2 regions of the Paenibacillus sp. FSL P4-0184 genome follow, and region 2 is predicted to be linked to the other one. Evidence: riboswitches for the same ligand, from Rfam matches in the RefSeq annotation. Region 2 holds a riboswitch; the other holds the start of a gene.

Region 1 (8,733 bases), 1.1 Mb from region 2:
AAAAACAGCCTCCAAAGGAAGCTGCCCGTGAAACATTAAGCTTTAATATACATAATCCGCATCTGCCCATCGTCTTCACATACTGTGATTTCCACAGATTCAGTAAGGATATCGGCATAGCTATAGGAGACTCGCTTGAATGTTTGCTGCTCCTGATCCAGTTTGACAATAAATACAGAAGGGTACGTTTCTTCCAGGACACCGGTGCGTTCTACGGTTTTACGACGACCTCCGTTTGCACGCAACGTGATCTTATGACCGACGTGAGCTTCGAGACTGCGTTTGATTTCCAACAGCGCGTTATTAGCCATTGCCTGACGACCACCTCTTTTCTTGTCCATTATACAACTTCCCCAGGTGTTTGTCAAAGCAAATAAATAATTATAGATGATGAATATTTGGTTGTCAACGGAATTTTTTTGCGGAGAATCAGAGGCGAACTAATAGCCTTGTTATCTGTAATAGGTTTACCACAAAGCAAGAAAAATAACATTGTCGATCTTTAAAGATAACTACCATTTCACACAAGCATAATTGCCTTTGGCGTCCCTATAAGGACGGTTAGCGTTTATGCGGGAAATATAAGGATAATGTATAGCGTGAAACTTATACTTTCTTATATAAAAAAAGGGTTAAGCTCATCGCTCACCCTTTCTTCGCGTTACTCTATTCGGCCACTCCAAATTACCTATTAGCTTTGAAAATAGACCAGTACCTGTCGATTAAATTGCGGAAGGTGTCACTTTTAGTGCTGACAGATTCTGCAGACGCGGCATCCCAATACGGAAGCTGCCACGGGTCTCAATACCGCCTATTCCCTGATTACCACTAATGGTGTTGTTCAAAACCTCACTCAGATTCACCGTATCCCTAATGGGCGTGAACGACGATTTTGCCGCTACATAAACTGGGTCTAAGGCATGGATCAATATCCGTCCAGGAGAACTGGCGAAGTTCGCCCCTGCCCCCAGCAGTGCCTCAAAATGTGACTGACAAGCACCTGCAACAATCGTCAACGCATCAAAATTTCGCTCATAATCCCTAGCTACCCTAATAGCAGCTACGAAGTTTTGCGAATTTTTATAGCTGCTCAGACTGTGAAGATCGTAAGTATGCTGTTGCTTCAGCACCCCGTCATGACCGGTAATCACCACAATATCTGGACGCACGCGGGGCAGCAGCCGGTATAAAGTGTCAGCCATTGCGGACTCATGAACATGATGACCTTCAGCAGGGATCCGCAATTGCTCGTATAAGCTAAGGCTCTTATTCAAATACGCTGGATCGCCATCCAGATGCAGTACTTTCCCCGGTACTTCAAAATAAGCAGCTTCCTTGGGCGATGGAGCCCATGCTCCTTCTGATAGAGCGCTCCCGCTCCGCTGACTTTGCTCCTGTCGGTCTTTCCGCAGCTGTGTCAGTGATTCATTCGCTTTAATCTGTGCCTGCTGTCCTCGTTCCGTAATTCGGGTAGGAGGCACTTGAACCAAGTCATTCAGAGGAGAATCCGCCAACAGACGGAAATCTGTGCCTTTAATGACGGCTCTGTCCTGCACAATATGATCTACACGAAAAGTCAAATCTCCGCCATAAGATTTACGAACGACCAAGTCTCCTAAATTCATTACAACCACCACCTCTACCCCATCGTATGGGCAAAGGCCTCAGTTGGTTCATAACTAGCTATGTTTTTAGCTTATTCAATTCCAGCAGCTAACAGAACACCGCTCAATCGGGCGTATTCTTCTAGACTTAACGTTTCTCCACGACGTGTTGGTTCAATACCAGCTTCTGCGAGTAAAGCCTCCAGACGCTCACGTCCCTCTTCAGGGAAGTAACGAGCTTTGAGATTGTTAGCAATCGTCTTGCGACGCTGTGTGAAAGAAGCTTGGACTACCTCAAAGAAGTGCTTCTCACTCTCAACTTCTACCGGTGGACGCTCTCTTACCTTTAGACGGATTACAGCGGACTCCACATTAGGTTGAGGAATGAACACCGTACGCGGCACAATGCAGACGAGCTCAGGCTCGCTGTAGTACTGCACGGCAATGCTAAGGCTCCCATATTCCTTTCCTCCCGGAGAAGCAGCCATACGCTCCGCAACCTCTTTCTGAATCATTACAACGATGTTATCAAGCGGAAGCTTCTCTTCGAGCAGCTTCATCAGAATCGGAGTAGTTACATAATACGGCAGATTGGCAACTACACTTACCTTGTTCACGGATGCAAAATCTTCTTTGAACAGCTCCTGCAGATTTACATTCAGAACATCATCATTACGAACCTTTACATGCGGATAAGGGGAAAGTACGTCCCTTAAAATAGGAATCAGCCTACGGTCGATCTCCACAGCAGTCACCGCACCGGCGGTTAGCGCCAAACGCTCCGTCAGGGCACCAATCCCAGGACCGATTTCCAATGCCCCTGATTCACTATCTAGCCCAGCAGCGTCAACAATCTTGTCCAATATATTTTGATCAATCAAAAAATTCTGTCCTAAGCTCTTCTTGAACTTGAATCCATAACGTTGAATAATTTCTTTCGTCCGTTTTGGAGTCGAAATTTCCTCTCTACCACTCATGAAGTAATGCCCCCCTGATCAATTTGGGCGAGAGCTCCGGCAAATTCCTCCCGCGTAATTCCAAACATCGCCAGCCGCTTGTACAGCTGCTTGCCATTACAATATCCGATTCCAAGCAAATTACCAAGTGCCATACGTCTTTCAGCTGCCCGAGGATGTACAAGCATTCCAGCGGCCATTAGATCATCAAGTCCAATTAAAGCAGGTGCACCTTCAAAAGAGGTATGTACATTCCGCAGCGCATGACGAATCGCCTCTGGAGAAGCGTTCTCCACACCAATATCTCCCTTGCGGGTTGCGTCCTTCTCCGGAATGAAGGCATGCTTACAGCCCGGAACCTTTGCGGACACAATCTTACGAATTCGTTCACCCGCGTGATCCGGGTCAGTAAGGATAATCACTCCTCTACGCTCCATAGCAAGCGCGATCTTCGCAATTACGGTCCGGTCTACAGCCGAGCCCCCTGTTTCGATCGTATCTGCTTCTACAGCGCGTTTAACAGCGACGGTATCACTCTTACCTTCAACGACAATTAATTCCTTAATCATATCTCTTGACTCCTTCCAAAAAAAGCAAAAAAGAAGAGGTTTCGCTCCTCTTCTTTTGGTTAAAGAATGTATAAGTGATGAGCGGTTGCTCTGCGATCAACGAAATGATCATCTGGCGTTCCTTAACGGTTATCATCACTATAGCTTATCAAAGAATAATTTGCAAAAGCTTCAGCCTAGTTTAACTCCGGCTTCACAGGTCCAATCACATAAACGGTACGCGATTTACGACCGAAATTACGGACATGGCTCAGTGAATCGTAATAGACATCTACTTTATTGCCTTTAATGGCACCGCCAGTATCTTCTGCTCGGCGGAATCCTAGCCCCTCGATATATACCCACCAGCCAATAGGGATTACATTCGGGTCTACCGCAATTGTACGACCTTCCGTTACGCGTGTTCCGGAGGCAGTTTTGGTACCAATACCTGGCTCTTCTGATGAATAAGCTGTCATGGAGACGTTCTTAATCATCTTCTTGTACTCAAAGTCTACGCCAGCCTTGCTAGTGACGTTATTAGTCTTGGCGCTAACCTTAGCCGTTTTTGAAGTGGTGTTTGATTTGGAAGTTGTTGTAGTCTTAGCTACAGCCGGCTTAGGAAGTGCTTTGGTACCAACGGCAATAATCTTATCTTTCGTTACCGTTTGTACTTCCTTACCAATCATGCGCATAGAGGCCAGTTCTCCGTCTTGGTAGATCTTTTCAATATGCTGAATCATGACGCCTGGTTTGCCTGCCTGTGCCACTCTAACTGTTCCCACAGTAAGGGAGGGGTCTGCTGTCTTGATGACTCTGAAGGGTAAGTTAGTTGATCGCTGTACAGTCTGTTTGTTGATGCGAACAATCTTAACCTCCATGTTTGCAGAAATGGTGGTGTCTAACGAAGGGAAAATCTTATCATGACCTTCTAGGGTAATGCCCATTTTCTCAATTGCTTTACCAATTGTGTCTTCGGTCGTATATAACGTTTTTGTTGCTCCATCCGCAGTAAGACTAATTTTCTGCGCACGATTGATAACGACACGGTCACCGTCTTTTATTTCATCACTCAGTCCTAAAGATAGTTCATCATGCGGCTGCAGCGAAATTTGCTCTTTCTCCAACACATCACCAAGAAGCGCTTCTCGCGTTTCAAGCGTCTGTGTTTGCCCGTCTATTACTAAAAATAATTGTTTGTTACTTTGACCGTGTACGTACAGCAGAATAAGTAGCGCGATAGCGACTGAAATCACGCCTGCAAGTAAAAGTACGCGAGTATTTACTTGCTCCCACCGTAATGCGAAAGACCTGCTGGATGACTGCGAATCATGGGATACTTCTGGTTGGAATACGCCCATTCTCTCCATCCTCCTTACATAGCCCCGTCGTCAATTGTATATCATGAGGACTGAATTCCTTTGACGAAACTATTTGAGATTGTCACAGGACACGCACGTAATAACTTAGCGTCTCCTGCTCATGGATCGCCTGCTCGGCACAGCTACTCCCACCCCTGTTATATAACAGTATGTGGGCAACATTCTATTTATTCAAAAATAAAAAAGCCTAAAAAGAGTTCAACTGAGGACTCTTTCGTGGCTTCTCCAATATCAGAATAGAGAATGCTTGTGCACGAGGTTGCCTCTCTTACTTGCGCTTACGGGGTTAGCTGTCGGGTTCGGACGAAAGAGAGACGCCCTATTTCAGGTCACCCGCTCATGGCGGTTGCCCTTAAATTCACCCCAAAGACCACGTAAAGAAATCAAATACTGTCCTACGGCACGTCTAAACCGTATTTAAAATACAGGCATGCGGCAGGTCAATATTGGTTCCCCCGTTCTCCATACGGAGACTCAGCGAGACGATCCATGAATCAATGGCTGTCACTATAACACAGCTCACATCACTGAAAAGATGATATCCTGTTTTGATGCATGTTGTAAAGGACGATTCAACCACGTTTACGCAAAAATATGGTTAAAATATTGTAATATTCAGCCGTTTTTATATTAAAAAAGTTTAATATATCGGCCATTCTCTATTTTTCGCCTGTTTTGCTCCCGTTTTCACTGAATCCCAAATCGTTCCAGTGCGTTCGCATACGTTATTTTAGCCAATTCTTCCCATGTTAACCCTTTAATTTCAGCTGCTGCCTCTGCTACAAGCTTCACATGAGCGCTCACATTTCGCTTCCCGCGGAAGGGGTGTGGAGTCAAATATGGAGCATCGGTTTCGATCAATAATCGGTCTAGTGGGGTCTGCGCAAGCACTTCTTTTGGCACTCTTGCATTTTTGAACGTAATGGGTCCTCCAAAGGATAAATGAAAACCAAGATTCAAGCACATTTTAGCTGTTTCCCAGCTTCCTGAGAACGAGTGCATCACGCCTCCAACCTCATTTGCTTTTTCCTCCCGTAAAATCCGTACAACATCCTCATGGGCATCACGATCATGAATACAAATCGGCATATTTAGTTCACGGGCTAGTCCAATTTGCTTGCGAAAAACTTCATGTTGCACATCCTTGGGAGAAGTATCCCAGTAATAATCCAGTCCGATTTCACCAATAGCCACTACTTTTTTATGACTGCATAGAGAAGCAATCCAATCGAGATCTCCTTCTTTCATATCAATCGCATCCTGAGGATGCCAACCCACTGCCGCATAAATATAATCATAAGATTCCGCCAGCTTCATCGTTGAGGGAATCGTCTCCCGATTAAATCCGATATTAATCATCTTGCTAACTCCTGCTTCTACAGCACGAGCGATAACTTCTTCGCGATCCTCGTCGAATTGAGGTGCATCCAGATGCGTATGTGTGTCAAACAGAAACATTTTAACCCTCACTCCTTGTTCTTTTTTAAATATAAGACAATATAAGTTTCAAGCTATCCGTTATATCTTATATTTCTACTCTTCTTGTCAAAAATCCCATATTTTCTTGTATTATTTTGCAAAAATCTCTGCAATAGAACCAGGCAATCGAGTATTTCTCAACTTATCCTGAGGAAAATAAAGATGATATCTTCCACGGTGAATGCCGCTAATAGAACGCACAATATCCGACACCTCTGAAATTTCCCGCAGATGATCATGCCGATCAAGCAGCAGAATTTGTTTATTGTCAAAAGCTTCTCCCGGACGGAACACATCATAGGGCAGATCTGTCGGAAAATCAATCTCCAAATCATATTCTGGGTGAAGTCCGGCTGCCGCAAAACTGCTGCGAATTTCAGTAATCATATCTGTATCGAGATTCTCCACCTCTACATATTTATACAGTTTACGATGAATAAAACGGGTACACAAGTCACTTAGGAGCTCATCTTTCTCAAGCGTCCACTGCATAAAAGCCGTCTGTACCAGTGCTTCATCTAGCATTAAATATTGCTTCACTGTCACCTCACCACGGAACAAATCCTCCAGCGGATTAATCATGAAACTAAAATTGTACCCCTCTTGGAAAAGCTCCTTGGCTCTACGGAAAATTTGTCGCAAAATAATCTCTGAGCTACGTGTCACCGGATGAAAATAGACTTGCCAGTACATTTGATAACGCGACATTAAATAATCTTCAATGGCATGCATTCCCGATTCTTTTACAACAATTCGACCATTATAAGGACGCAGCATTCTTAAAATCCGATCAATGTCGATCGTTCCATAGTTTACACCTGTATAGTACGCATCACGCAGCAAATAATCCATGCGATCAGCATCTAGCGGACTGGAAACCAGATTTACAACAATTTCATGCTCATAAGTTTTAGCGATTACAGAGGCTACTTTACGAGGAAAATCCTCCTCCACATCACGCAAGATCTCAGTAATCTCTGTGTCCTCCAGAATAATTCGACAAGTCCAATCCTCATGATTCATTTCAAAAGCTTCTTCTATAGAATGGGAAAATGGACCATGTCCGAGATCATGCAGCAAGGCCGCACACAAGGTGAGCAGACTTTCTTCAGGAATCCAATCCTTATACCCGCTTCGTTCAAATTGCGAAATAATTCTACGTGTAATTTCGTACACCCCTAGGGAATGAGAAAACCGACTATGCTCTGCGCCATGAAAAGTAAGATACGAGGTACCCAGCTGGCGAATTCGGCGTAAACGCTGAAATTCCTTTGTATTTATTAGTCGCCAAATAATAGTATCCTGCACGTGGATATAATTGTGAACCGGATCTTTGAAAACCTTTTCTTCTGTGAGCGGCTGCTTCATGAGATCAACTCCTTTATTAAATTTAATATGATTTTAACCAATATAAGTATATAATAAGTAATTATGTCGTACTTTGTCGAATAGTGACGTTTTTAGTCTTGGTAAATCGACAAAGTTTATTTTTTCACTTTTTTTAGAATTCGTGATTGTTATAGGGAATTCAAAGTTTTCGTGAAAAAGCACTTATTTAACAGATGAAAAAAGGTTGACTGTTTTGGGAATCGTTGGTATTATAAATATCATAAAACAGTGAACAATGTCGAATAATGACGTTTTTGGAACATTGAGAGGAGTAACGATTGTTATGATGAAATCAACAGGAATTGTAAGAAAAGTAGACGAACTTGGACGGGTAGTTATTCCCATTGAATTGCGCCGTACTCTTGGCATTGGTGAAAAAGATGCACTTGAAATTTACGTTGATGGTGAGCGCATTATGCTTAAGAAATATGAGCCTGCCTGCATTTTCTGCGGCAACGCTGAGAACGTAACTTACTTCAAAGGAAAAATAGTTTGTCATGAATGCATTTCTACTATCCCTACCCCTGTGACAAACTAAAATAAATAGTATATAATAGAACTAATCAAATTGTTAATTCTAACCTTTTCATATCTCCTTGACCTCCCGTGACCACGGGAGGTATTTTTTTTCTGCAATCACCTGTGTTTCCCGCCCCAAAAGGTGTCTATAAGGATTTACTCCCCCATGACACCTAATAATGATGGGTAATGCGGTGAGAGCATGAAGTAAAACGAGTTTTACCATGATCTGGTATATCTTGGGCTTCCTTTTGGGAACCACCTTCAGGCTAGAATCTCGTCAGCTTCGTAATACCCCTCCGTACCTGGTTAACCTCTTAGAATTAGAATCCGTCAATGACACTTATTGCTGCTCCGCTTTATCCAGAAGTGCGTTATAAATATCCCGCTTTGACACACCACGATCAGAGGCTGCTTTTTTCATAGCTTCTTTACGCGGCATATCTGCTGCTTCGTAATGAGCAACATGTTCTTCAATACTTAACTGGCGCCACCAAGCCGATTCCGCCATTTCTGCATCTTCCTTGCTCTCGCCTTCAACGACGATAACATACTCACCAAGCGGTGGATGTTCAGCGAGCCAATCCATACATTCCTCGATCGTCCCACGAAGAAACTCCTCATATCTCTTCGTCAGTTCACGAGCAAGCACAATTCGTCGATTGCCAAATGCTTCATGGAGATGAGCCAGTGTCTTCACCACGCGATGTGGAGATTCGTAGAACAGTATAGTCCCTTGCGCCGAACGAAGTGGACTTAATACCGCACGGATATCTTTACGTTCTCGAGGTAAGAAGCCGATAAAAGTGAAAGTAGTCGTAGGCAGACCGGAGGCAATTAATGCTGACAAAGCTGC
Region 2 (8,733 bases):
GTTCGAGAAAATAGATTTGAACTATAAGCTAAGCGGTGAAGTAATCAATGTACTTATTCATTACTTAATGACTATGGTAGCCTCAGGTGGAGAACAGCGAATGAACCGCAATTTTGTGGAGGCTATCGCTTCTAATATGCTGGTTAAACAGGTGAACACCTACGAAAAGGCTGTAAAATATATCAGGGATCAGTCCAAAGTGAAAGGCAAGGGAGCTACAACTAACACGGCGGCAGGATCTCGATCACGTTCATATGCTAAAAATACAGGTCGATCCGCTAAACCGGAAATTCCGATTGTGCTGGACGATGGAAGTGCCGGAACGGTATCGGAAGAGGAATTCGCGGCGATGATGAAGAAAGCGGCAGAAATTAAAGCCAACAAGAAAAAAGGCGTTTCCCAAGCGCCGTAATGAAAGAGAGGTGGAACTATGGAGTCTATGGGCGATGTGCTTCGTTCGATTAACAATCCAACTCTACGGCAGCGTCAACGCGATCTTGAACAGGAGTTATTCAATCATCCACTTGTGAAGGCATTACAGTCTGAACATCCTGAGTTAGATGATTCGCGACTGCGGCTTCATATGAGCCGCCTGTATCAATATGTAGAGGAAAGCCGCCACTGTGCGAACTGTCCGGGTCTAGAGAAATGTCCGAATGATTTCCCTGGTCACTTTAGCAAACTTACGGTAGAGAGCGTGAATGGTTCGGCGGACTTATATGAACGCAAGACGGCATGCCGGCTTAAAGTGGCACAGGATAATCAGGATAGCATCCGCAAACGTATCCGTAGCTTTTATGTGGACGAGCGTGTGCTCAATGGCGGTTATGATGAAATAGATATTATGGGTAAGGATCCACGCCGGGTCTCTGCTGTTAATAAAATATTTGATTATATCACGAGCGTTAAAGAAGAGGGTTTGACCTCGCGCGGGATTTATTTACATGGGACTTTCGGAACAGGCAAAACATTTCTGATGTGTTATTTGCTTCATGAGCTTGCTGTTGCCGGCTATACTGGAGTTATCGTATATATGCCAGATTTTATCGAGGATTTGAAGTCGATCATGATGGACGGCCAGAAGATGAAGGAAACCGTAGATACGTTGAAAAACTGCGATTTACTTATTTTTGATGATATTGGTGCGGAGAACTTGAATCCATGGGCGCGTGATCATGTGCTTGGTGCGATTCTGAATTATCGGATGAACCGTAAGCCAACCTTCTATACCTCGAATTATCCGCTCGATGGATTGGAGAAACATCTTAGCTTTACAAGCAAGGATGGCGAGGAGATTTATAAAGGCCAACGTTTGATGGATCGTATTGCTCCTTTTGTGGATGTAATTCCACTGCATGGGGAGAATCAACGGGGGACGATTAGATAAACATAACCGTAACATTCAAAAGAGCAGCGATTCTCCTTTTATTGGAGGATCGTTGCTCTCTGTTTTTTCTTATTTACTCTCAAAAAACAGAAGCCGCCCCCTAAGTAGCATTCACTACTTTTGAGACGGCCTCTGTTTATATTGCGATGATTCCCTTACTCCGAAATGAACTTAATGATAACCATGCCGAAAAAGACAACGGTCATAAATGCAGTCATTCCGAAAAATCCATTCATTAAATCGCCTAGATCATTGCGGGGTTCTTCGTTGATATGTTCTCGTGGGTCCCGTGCTTGCGCGTTGACATCCATAGCTTCTGCCTCCTTACAGGGACAATGCCTGTATTGTTAAGAATGCAAATTGAGTTGACCATTATGAAATAAGTCATTGACATTTAATGCGCTTTCTTAGAGTATACCGAAAGGCTGGGGAGATTGTAAAGAAAAGAGTAACGTAAATAAAATTAGTTTGAGAGCAATATAATTGTATGTGATATATAACATATCCCTTAAAGATATGTTATACTGGAATTGTGTCGGTAAGTGGTAATTTGGTTATCATATTACATGAAACAATTTATTAACTTATATTTTCGGAGCAGCTTCCATAAACTAAGCTTTGGTTTAGAGTGGAGTAATGTTTCGTAAAACTTTAGAGGAGGAACAATATCATGGCTATCGTGAACGTGTCTGACCAAACCTTCAGTAACGAAGTGGAAGGTCAAGGTACTGTAGTAGTAGACTTCTGGGCTCCTTGGTGTGGTCCTTGTAAGATGATTGCTCCAATCTTGGACGAATTGTCCGCAGAACTGGGAGACAGCGTGAAGATTGCAAAATTGAATGTGGATGAGAATCCGGAAACGGCTTCCCGTTTTGGCGTGATGAGTATCCCAACCCTGATCTTCTTCAAAGACGGTCAACCGGTAGATAAAGTTGTGGGATTGAACTCCAAAGAATCCCTGAAAAATATCGTAGCTAAACATCAATAATTGTTAAATGCTACTGTTCGGGCCTCGGCCCTGCCGCTCAGCGCCTTCGGTTCATTCCGGAGGCGTTTTGTGTGCTGAATGCCAATTAATTATGGGTCCAATTTAGCTGGAGGGGATCATTTTGGACAATATCCGCAACAAACTGGCTCTATTACCCGACCTGCCCGGGTGCTATCTGATGAAGAATGAAGAAGGCACCATTATTTATGTGGGTAAGGCGAAGGTGCTTAAGAACCGGGTTCGCTCTTATTTTACAGGCAGTCATAATGGTAAAACTCAGCGGCTTGTCGCTAACATTGCTGATTTCGAATATATTGTTACGTCCAGTAACATGGAAGCGCTCATTCTCGAGTGCAATCTGATTAAGAAGCATATGCCGCGTTATAACGTACTTCTGAAGGACGATAAGACATTTCCTTATATCAAAATAACGAATGAAACTCACCCTCGGCTTGAAGTCACACGCCGGGTGATTAAAGATAAAGCAAAATATTTCGGCCCTTATCCTAATGGTTATGCTGCACAGCAAACGAAAAAGCTCCTCGATCGTATGTATCCGCTCCGTAAATGTGGCGTAATGCCAAAGGAAGTCTGTCTTTACTATCACATGGGCCAATGCTTGGCGCCGTGTGAGAAGGAAGTGCAGAAATCCGAGTATGAGCAGATTACGCAAGATATCGCTGCTTTTCTGAGCGGAGGTCATGATGCGGTTAAGAAGGATCTACAGCAGAAGATGCAGGAAGCTGCTGAGGAATTATATTTTGAACGGGCGAAGGAACTGCGGGATCAGATTATCCATATTGATGCATTGATGGAGAAACAAAAGATTAACACCACAGATACTAAGGATCGTGACGTATTTGGTTATGCGGTAGACAAGGGATGGATGTGTGTACAGATTCTGTACATGAGACAAGGGAAGATGATTCAGCGCCACTCCTCTGTCTTTCCGTTCTATGGGGAAGCCTACAGTGACTTTATGTCTTATGTGACGCAGTATTACAGTGATAATCCTGCTCTGCCGCAGGAGATTCTTCTGCCGGATGTGCTTGACGAGGAAGCAGTGGTTGATAAAGAAGCTAAACCGGCGATTGTCATTGCTGCTCCAGCCGAAGAAGATCTACAAAAGGGGGAAGATACCCCCGAATCGCCTGAAGAAGTTGAGGCCCGTGAAATGGCCGCTGCGGAAGCATCAGCAGCAGGTGTCGTTGATGCTGCAGGTGGCGCCTCTATTCTACAGGAGTGGCTCGGCACCAAAGTGCTAGTGCCACAGCGTGGCCTCAAGAAGCAGATGGTCGGTATGGCCTGCCAAAATGCTACAGTCGCAATCGACGAGAAGTTCCGGCTTATTGAACGAGATGAAGTACGTACCTCTGGTGCTGCAATGAGCTTAGGCGAGAGCTTGGGGCTCGAACGCTTAAGCCGGATCGAGGCGTTCGATAACTCGAATATTCAAGGGACTAATCCGGTTTCTGCGATGGTTGTCTTCATTGATGGCAAGCCTGCACGAAAAGAGTATCGTAAATATAAGGTTCGTACGGTGGTGGGTGCGGATGATTATGGAACGATGCGCGAGGTCATCCGGCGGCGGTATGAACGGGTGCTGAAAGAAAACCTGCCGATACCAGATCTTATCGTAGTCGATGGTGGTAAAGGGCAGATATCCTCAGCTATTGATATTCTGGAGAACGAGCTGGGGTTATTCATTCCGGTCTGTGGTCTCGTCAAGGATGATAAGCATAAGACGGCTCAGCTTTTGGTTGGAGATCCGCCAGAACCTGTCGCTTTGGCTCGGGATAGTCAGGAATTTTATCTGTTGCAACGGATTCAGGATGAGGTGCATAGATTCGCCATCACCTTCCACCGTGAACAACGTGGGAAGTCCATGGTTACTTCTAAACTGGACTCCATACCAGGTATAGGCGAGAAGCGGCGCAAGGCGCTGCTTAAGCATTTCGGATCGCTAAAGAAAATTAAAGAGGCCTCCATAGAGGATTTTAAATCACTTTCTATTGGCGAAAAGCTGGCTAGTCAAATTCTTGAGGCGCTCAAGGATGAAGAGCCAGCGACATAGGCATTCGAAATACTGGAATGATGTATACGTAAATATAAAAAAGGTGTCACAGCAGTTTTCTGCTGTGACACCTTTTTTTATTATAGGTTATCCACCCATTACTTCTTTAAATTACAGATGTAGGTTCAACCGGCTTAGGTTCTGATTTTTGCGGTGGATTAAACCGATAGACGATGTAGGCAACTATGAACGGCATGATAATCGCGAAGATACCAGCCCCTACATTCACGCTTTCCTTCATAAAGATCAGCGTAGCGCCCATCAGAATGCTGTCAAACACGACGTGACTGAACATGACGGCAATAAAGCCGTAACGAAGGAAAATATAGCTAAAAAGCAAACCGATCACCGTCAGCTCAATAGGACGGGAACTGATGGGATAGATCGGATACAGCGTATGGCCAAACGCCCAAACCAGCGTGGTGATCAGGCAAGCAATGAACGTGCTACGGAATACTTTTTTCAACATAGGAATTCCGAAAAAACGATAAATAGCTTCCTCGGATAAACCAGCGAGCCATGCAACGATGGGCAGCAGCCAAGCATATCTCATGTTGTAAGGAGATTGAGTAGCGTCAGTAGTGGACCAGTTCTGCAAGGTAAATGATAATACGATGAACATAAGAGTCTGCACCCCTAGCAGCACGAATGCCCAGACGTATCCAGCGCGGATACTATCCAAAACATATTTTCCATAGCCAGGCTCTTTAGCACGAGGCCATGGGTTCATCCCCTCTTCTTTTTTCCATAGGCCGTCCCCTCCAACTAAAGAAAAATAGAGCAGGGAGGACATTAGGAGGCTATATAAGGCATAAATGATGAACATAATGATGGAAGTTATCTGAGCCTCGAGTCCTTCGCTTGAGGATTCAGGGAGCATATTATAGGTGCTGATCATCATGATTACAAAATAAGCTGAGCTTAGGAATATTCCACGCTTAAAGGAGGTATGTTCTCTTCTAAGTATGCTGTAGATGAGTGCCAGAATTCCTAAAGCTAAAGTAGGCAAACCGTAGCCGAATAAAGTAAACTTTTCCGCGAGAGAGGTCTGGTCCTTTACATAGGAGGTATGCCAGGATGGAGCGGTGAATCCTGCTTTAAAGCTGGATACCTGTTCGCCAGTGAAATCGAAATAATAGTGTAGTAAGGATTCGCCGATCTGAACGGAACGATCTGTATACACGAGCCCGTAATTTCCCGTATTCGATTCAATTTGCAGCTTGGCGGGATTTACATCCCATTCCTGAAGCCAGGGACGGGCAAGATTTTCTTTTTGTGCAAGTGATAAGGTAGTACCCTTGTCCTCTTCTTTTGCACTGGTGGATACATTGTTTGGTAATCCGGTACCTGATCCTTCTGCACTTTGTTTGAAGGCGACAACTGCGCCAGTGTACATATTGAGGTCAACGGAGATCAGTGGCTCTTGTTCCTCTGAAGGACTAAGTGTTACACGAAAGATGTCAAAAGGATATCGTTGATCCAATTTCTTTTTTGTATAGTCCTCCAAAAGCTTCTCGCGGGACATATAACCATAAAAGGAAGAGTCCGTATCGTACAGTACATTCCACTGATCGGTTGGTGCTTTGGTGTAGTTCAGCTTTTGTTCTGCGAATGATATGGCTTTGTCGCTGGCTTCCGCCTTACTGATGACAGTAGTATCTTCCCCGGCAGGGCTATTTAGCACCGAGGGAGCAATCTGAAACATAATAAATAGAATAAGACCGATAATGCCCGAGATGATGAGCCTCTTGGAGAGGGCACGTTGCTGTAAGGGCTGGCCAACGGGATTCATGTAACGCCTCCTTGTAAACTGACAATGTTATGTTCCATTATAGTATTAGTGCCATGATAGTTACAAAAATCATCGTATATTCTTTTTATGGGTAATAGAGATATTATAGAATAGGTAACTGAATATATACCATGAATTTAAGGTGATTATTTCTTCATTTTTCATGAAAATCGATGCAATTGCAGGGAAAACACGGAAAAGTGATGAGAAAAGGCACTCCTAGTGGTACATCCTCTCCAAACCGCATTTTTCATATGAATCACCATTAATAGTGTCTTTGTGATTTATCGAAATAACATATATAATTTGTATGCAATTGTATATAGCCGAATTTCAGGTGAAAACGGGGGAACCATAAGAAGTAATGAAAAGATGATTATACGCCATAGGCGTTGTCTTTATTCATCAGGGGTGAATTTCGTTCTAGGAACGAATAGGGCAGCCTGCACAGTCCGAATCCGTCAGCTAACCTCGTAGGCTAATTTACTGCAGGAACCAAGGGTAGCATTGGTTTTCCAGTGCTTTTTTTGTTGGAATTCTTTAAATTTTGATAAGAGGGTGAGCGTAGTGGCTTCACAGTTTCGCAGGGTTTCTGAATCAAAGTTCCTGAAGCTCTCTCCGCCTCAGATTATGGTGCTTGGTTTTGCATCGATCATTCTGATTGGAGCCTTGCTGCTAATGCTTCCCATTTCGAGTACCAGCGGGAATGATGTTAGTTTTATTGATGCGTTGTTTACTGCAACATCGGCCACCTGTGTGACAGGACTTGTGGTGCTGGACACCGGGACGACATTCACCATTTTTGGGAAAACCGTAATTATGGTGCTTATCCAGGTGGGCGGCTTAGGGTTTATGACAATGGCGACCTTATTTGCCATGATGATGAAACGCAAAATTTCCTTGCGGGACAGACTGATCCTTCAGGAAGCAATGAACCAAGGCTCTATGGAGGGGATTGTTCGACTGATCCGGAGAGTACTTATTTATTCCTTGGTCATCGAAGGCTGTGCAGCGGTGCTTCTGTCCATACGCTGGGCGTTTGATATGCCACTTGGAAAGGCCATTTATTTTGGAATATTTCATGCGGTGTCTATGTTTAATAATGCTGGATTTGATATTTTCGGGGATTTCCGGAGTTTAACCGATTATGTATATGACCCGCTAGTGAACATCGTGGTGATGTTTCTGATTGTCTCTGGCGGTATTGGTTTTATTGTCATGTCGGATCTGGTGGAGTTTCGTGTCAAACGTAAATTATCTTTGCATAGCAAAGTTGTACTCTCCACCACTGCAGGGCTTATTCTTATCGGCGCTTTGGTTATTTTTATATTTGAATTTACGAATCAGCGCACACTGGGGAATTTAAATTTCGGCGGCAAAATATTATCGGCATTCTTTCAGTCCGTATCGCCCCGAACCGCTGGCGCCAACACGGTGGATATTGCCGGATTGCGGCAAGCCTCACAGTTCTTTATGGTTATTCTTATGTTTATTGGTGCATCTCCTGGATCAACAGGTGGCGGGGTCAAGACTACAACCTTTACGATTATGATTGGTGCAGTAATCGCGATGCTGCGCGGACGTGAAGATGTTGTACTGTTCCGTTATCGATTGGCGCAAGAGCGTATCTATAAAGCGTTGACGCTAACATTACTCGCTTTGCTATTGGTCCTCACGGTGTCGATGTTACTGTCCACAACAGAGGATAGTAATTTCTTAGCGATATTATTTGAGACGACCTCAGCTTTTGCCACAGTGGGACTAACCATGGGGCTGACACCTGAACTGTCTGTCTTCGGCAAGATTCTGATCTGTCTGACCATGTTTGCAGGTCGGCTAGGTCCATTAACATTAGTGTATGCGCTTGGACCTAAACAGGGTAAACCATTGTATAAGCACCCAGAAGGTAAAATAATTATTGGATAGGAGTTAATCCGAAATGAAAGCACAGCAATTTGTAGTAATCGGTTTAGGCCGCTTTGGCTCAAGCCTTGCACTTGAGCTGATGGAAATGGGCTACGAGGTGCTCGGCATTGATCACCATGAGGAGCGTGTGGAGGAAATGAGCGATCATCTGACGCATGCGGTAGTGGCTGATGCTACAGATGAAGGAATTATGCGCTCGCTCGGCGTACGGAACTTTGACTGTGGGATTGTAGCGATTGGCGACAATATGGAACGAAGTATTCTGGCGGCGATTTTGTTAAAAGAGATTGGAGTCAAGCAAGTGGTAGCCAAGGCGATCTCGATCCTTCATGGTCGTGCGTTGTCCAGGCTGGGCGTGGACCGGGTTATTTTTCCGGAGCGGGATATGGGCATTCGTGTGGCACATCAGCTCGTGACACCCAATTTGCTGGATTATATTGAACTGTCCAAGGATTATAAAATTGTCGAGCTAACCGTTCCGTCTTGCATGAACGGGAAAAGCTTGTCAGATTTAAATACAAGAGCGAAATATGGCTGCAGTATTGTTGCCCTGAACCGGGAAAGTG

Evidence for each region. A riboswitch is a leader RNA that binds a small molecule or an ion and turns the genes downstream of it on or off. The one in region 2 is predicted to bind cyclic di-AMP.
Region 1: it holds a riboswitch for cyclic di-AMP, as region 2 does, so the genes downstream of both, MKY52_RS08970 (3D domain-containing protein) here and MKY52_RS14030 (TrkH family potassium uptake protein) in region 2, are expected to answer to the same signal.

Annotation. Positions count from the first base shown of each region.
Region 1 is NZ_JBBORN010000001.1:2,081,256-2,089,988, forward strand. It holds gene veg (biofilm formation stimulator Veg) at 36-311, opposite strand; gene yabG (sporulation peptidase YabG) at 723-1,625, opposite strand; gene rsmA (16S rRNA (adenine(1518)-N(6)/adenine(1519)-N(6))-dimethyltransferase RsmA) at 1,697-2,581, opposite strand; gene rnmV (ribonuclease M5) at 2,578-3,129, opposite strand; gene MKY52_RS08970 (3D domain-containing protein) at 3,306-4,469, opposite strand; cyclic di-AMP (ydaO/yuaA leader) riboswitch at 4,751-4,980, opposite strand; gene MKY52_RS08975 (TatD family hydrolase) at 5,178-5,948, opposite strand; gene MKY52_RS08980 (HD domain-containing protein) at 6,060-7,337, opposite strand; gene MKY52_RS08985 (AbrB/MazE/SpoVT family DNA-binding domain-containing protein) at 7,642-7,896, shown strand; gene rsmI (16S rRNA (cytidine(1402)-2'-O)-methyltransferase) at 8,221-8,733, opposite strand, start outside.
Region 2 is NZ_JBBORN010000001.1:3,197,388-3,206,120, forward strand. It holds gene MKY52_RS14000 (DnaD domain protein) at 1-412, shown strand, start outside; gene dnaI (primosomal protein DnaI) at 431-1,387, shown strand; gene MKY52_RS14010 (YqzM family protein) at 1,543-1,698, opposite strand; gene trxA (thioredoxin) at 2,058-2,375, shown strand; gene uvrC (excinuclease ABC subunit UvrC) at 2,497-4,449, shown strand; gene MKY52_RS14025 (CPBP family intramembrane glutamic endopeptidase) at 4,556-6,241, opposite strand; cyclic di-AMP (ydaO/yuaA leader) riboswitch at 6,556-6,737, shown strand; gene MKY52_RS14030 (TrkH family potassium uptake protein) at 6,872-8,167, shown strand; gene MKY52_RS14035 (potassium channel family protein) at 8,181-8,733, shown strand, end outside.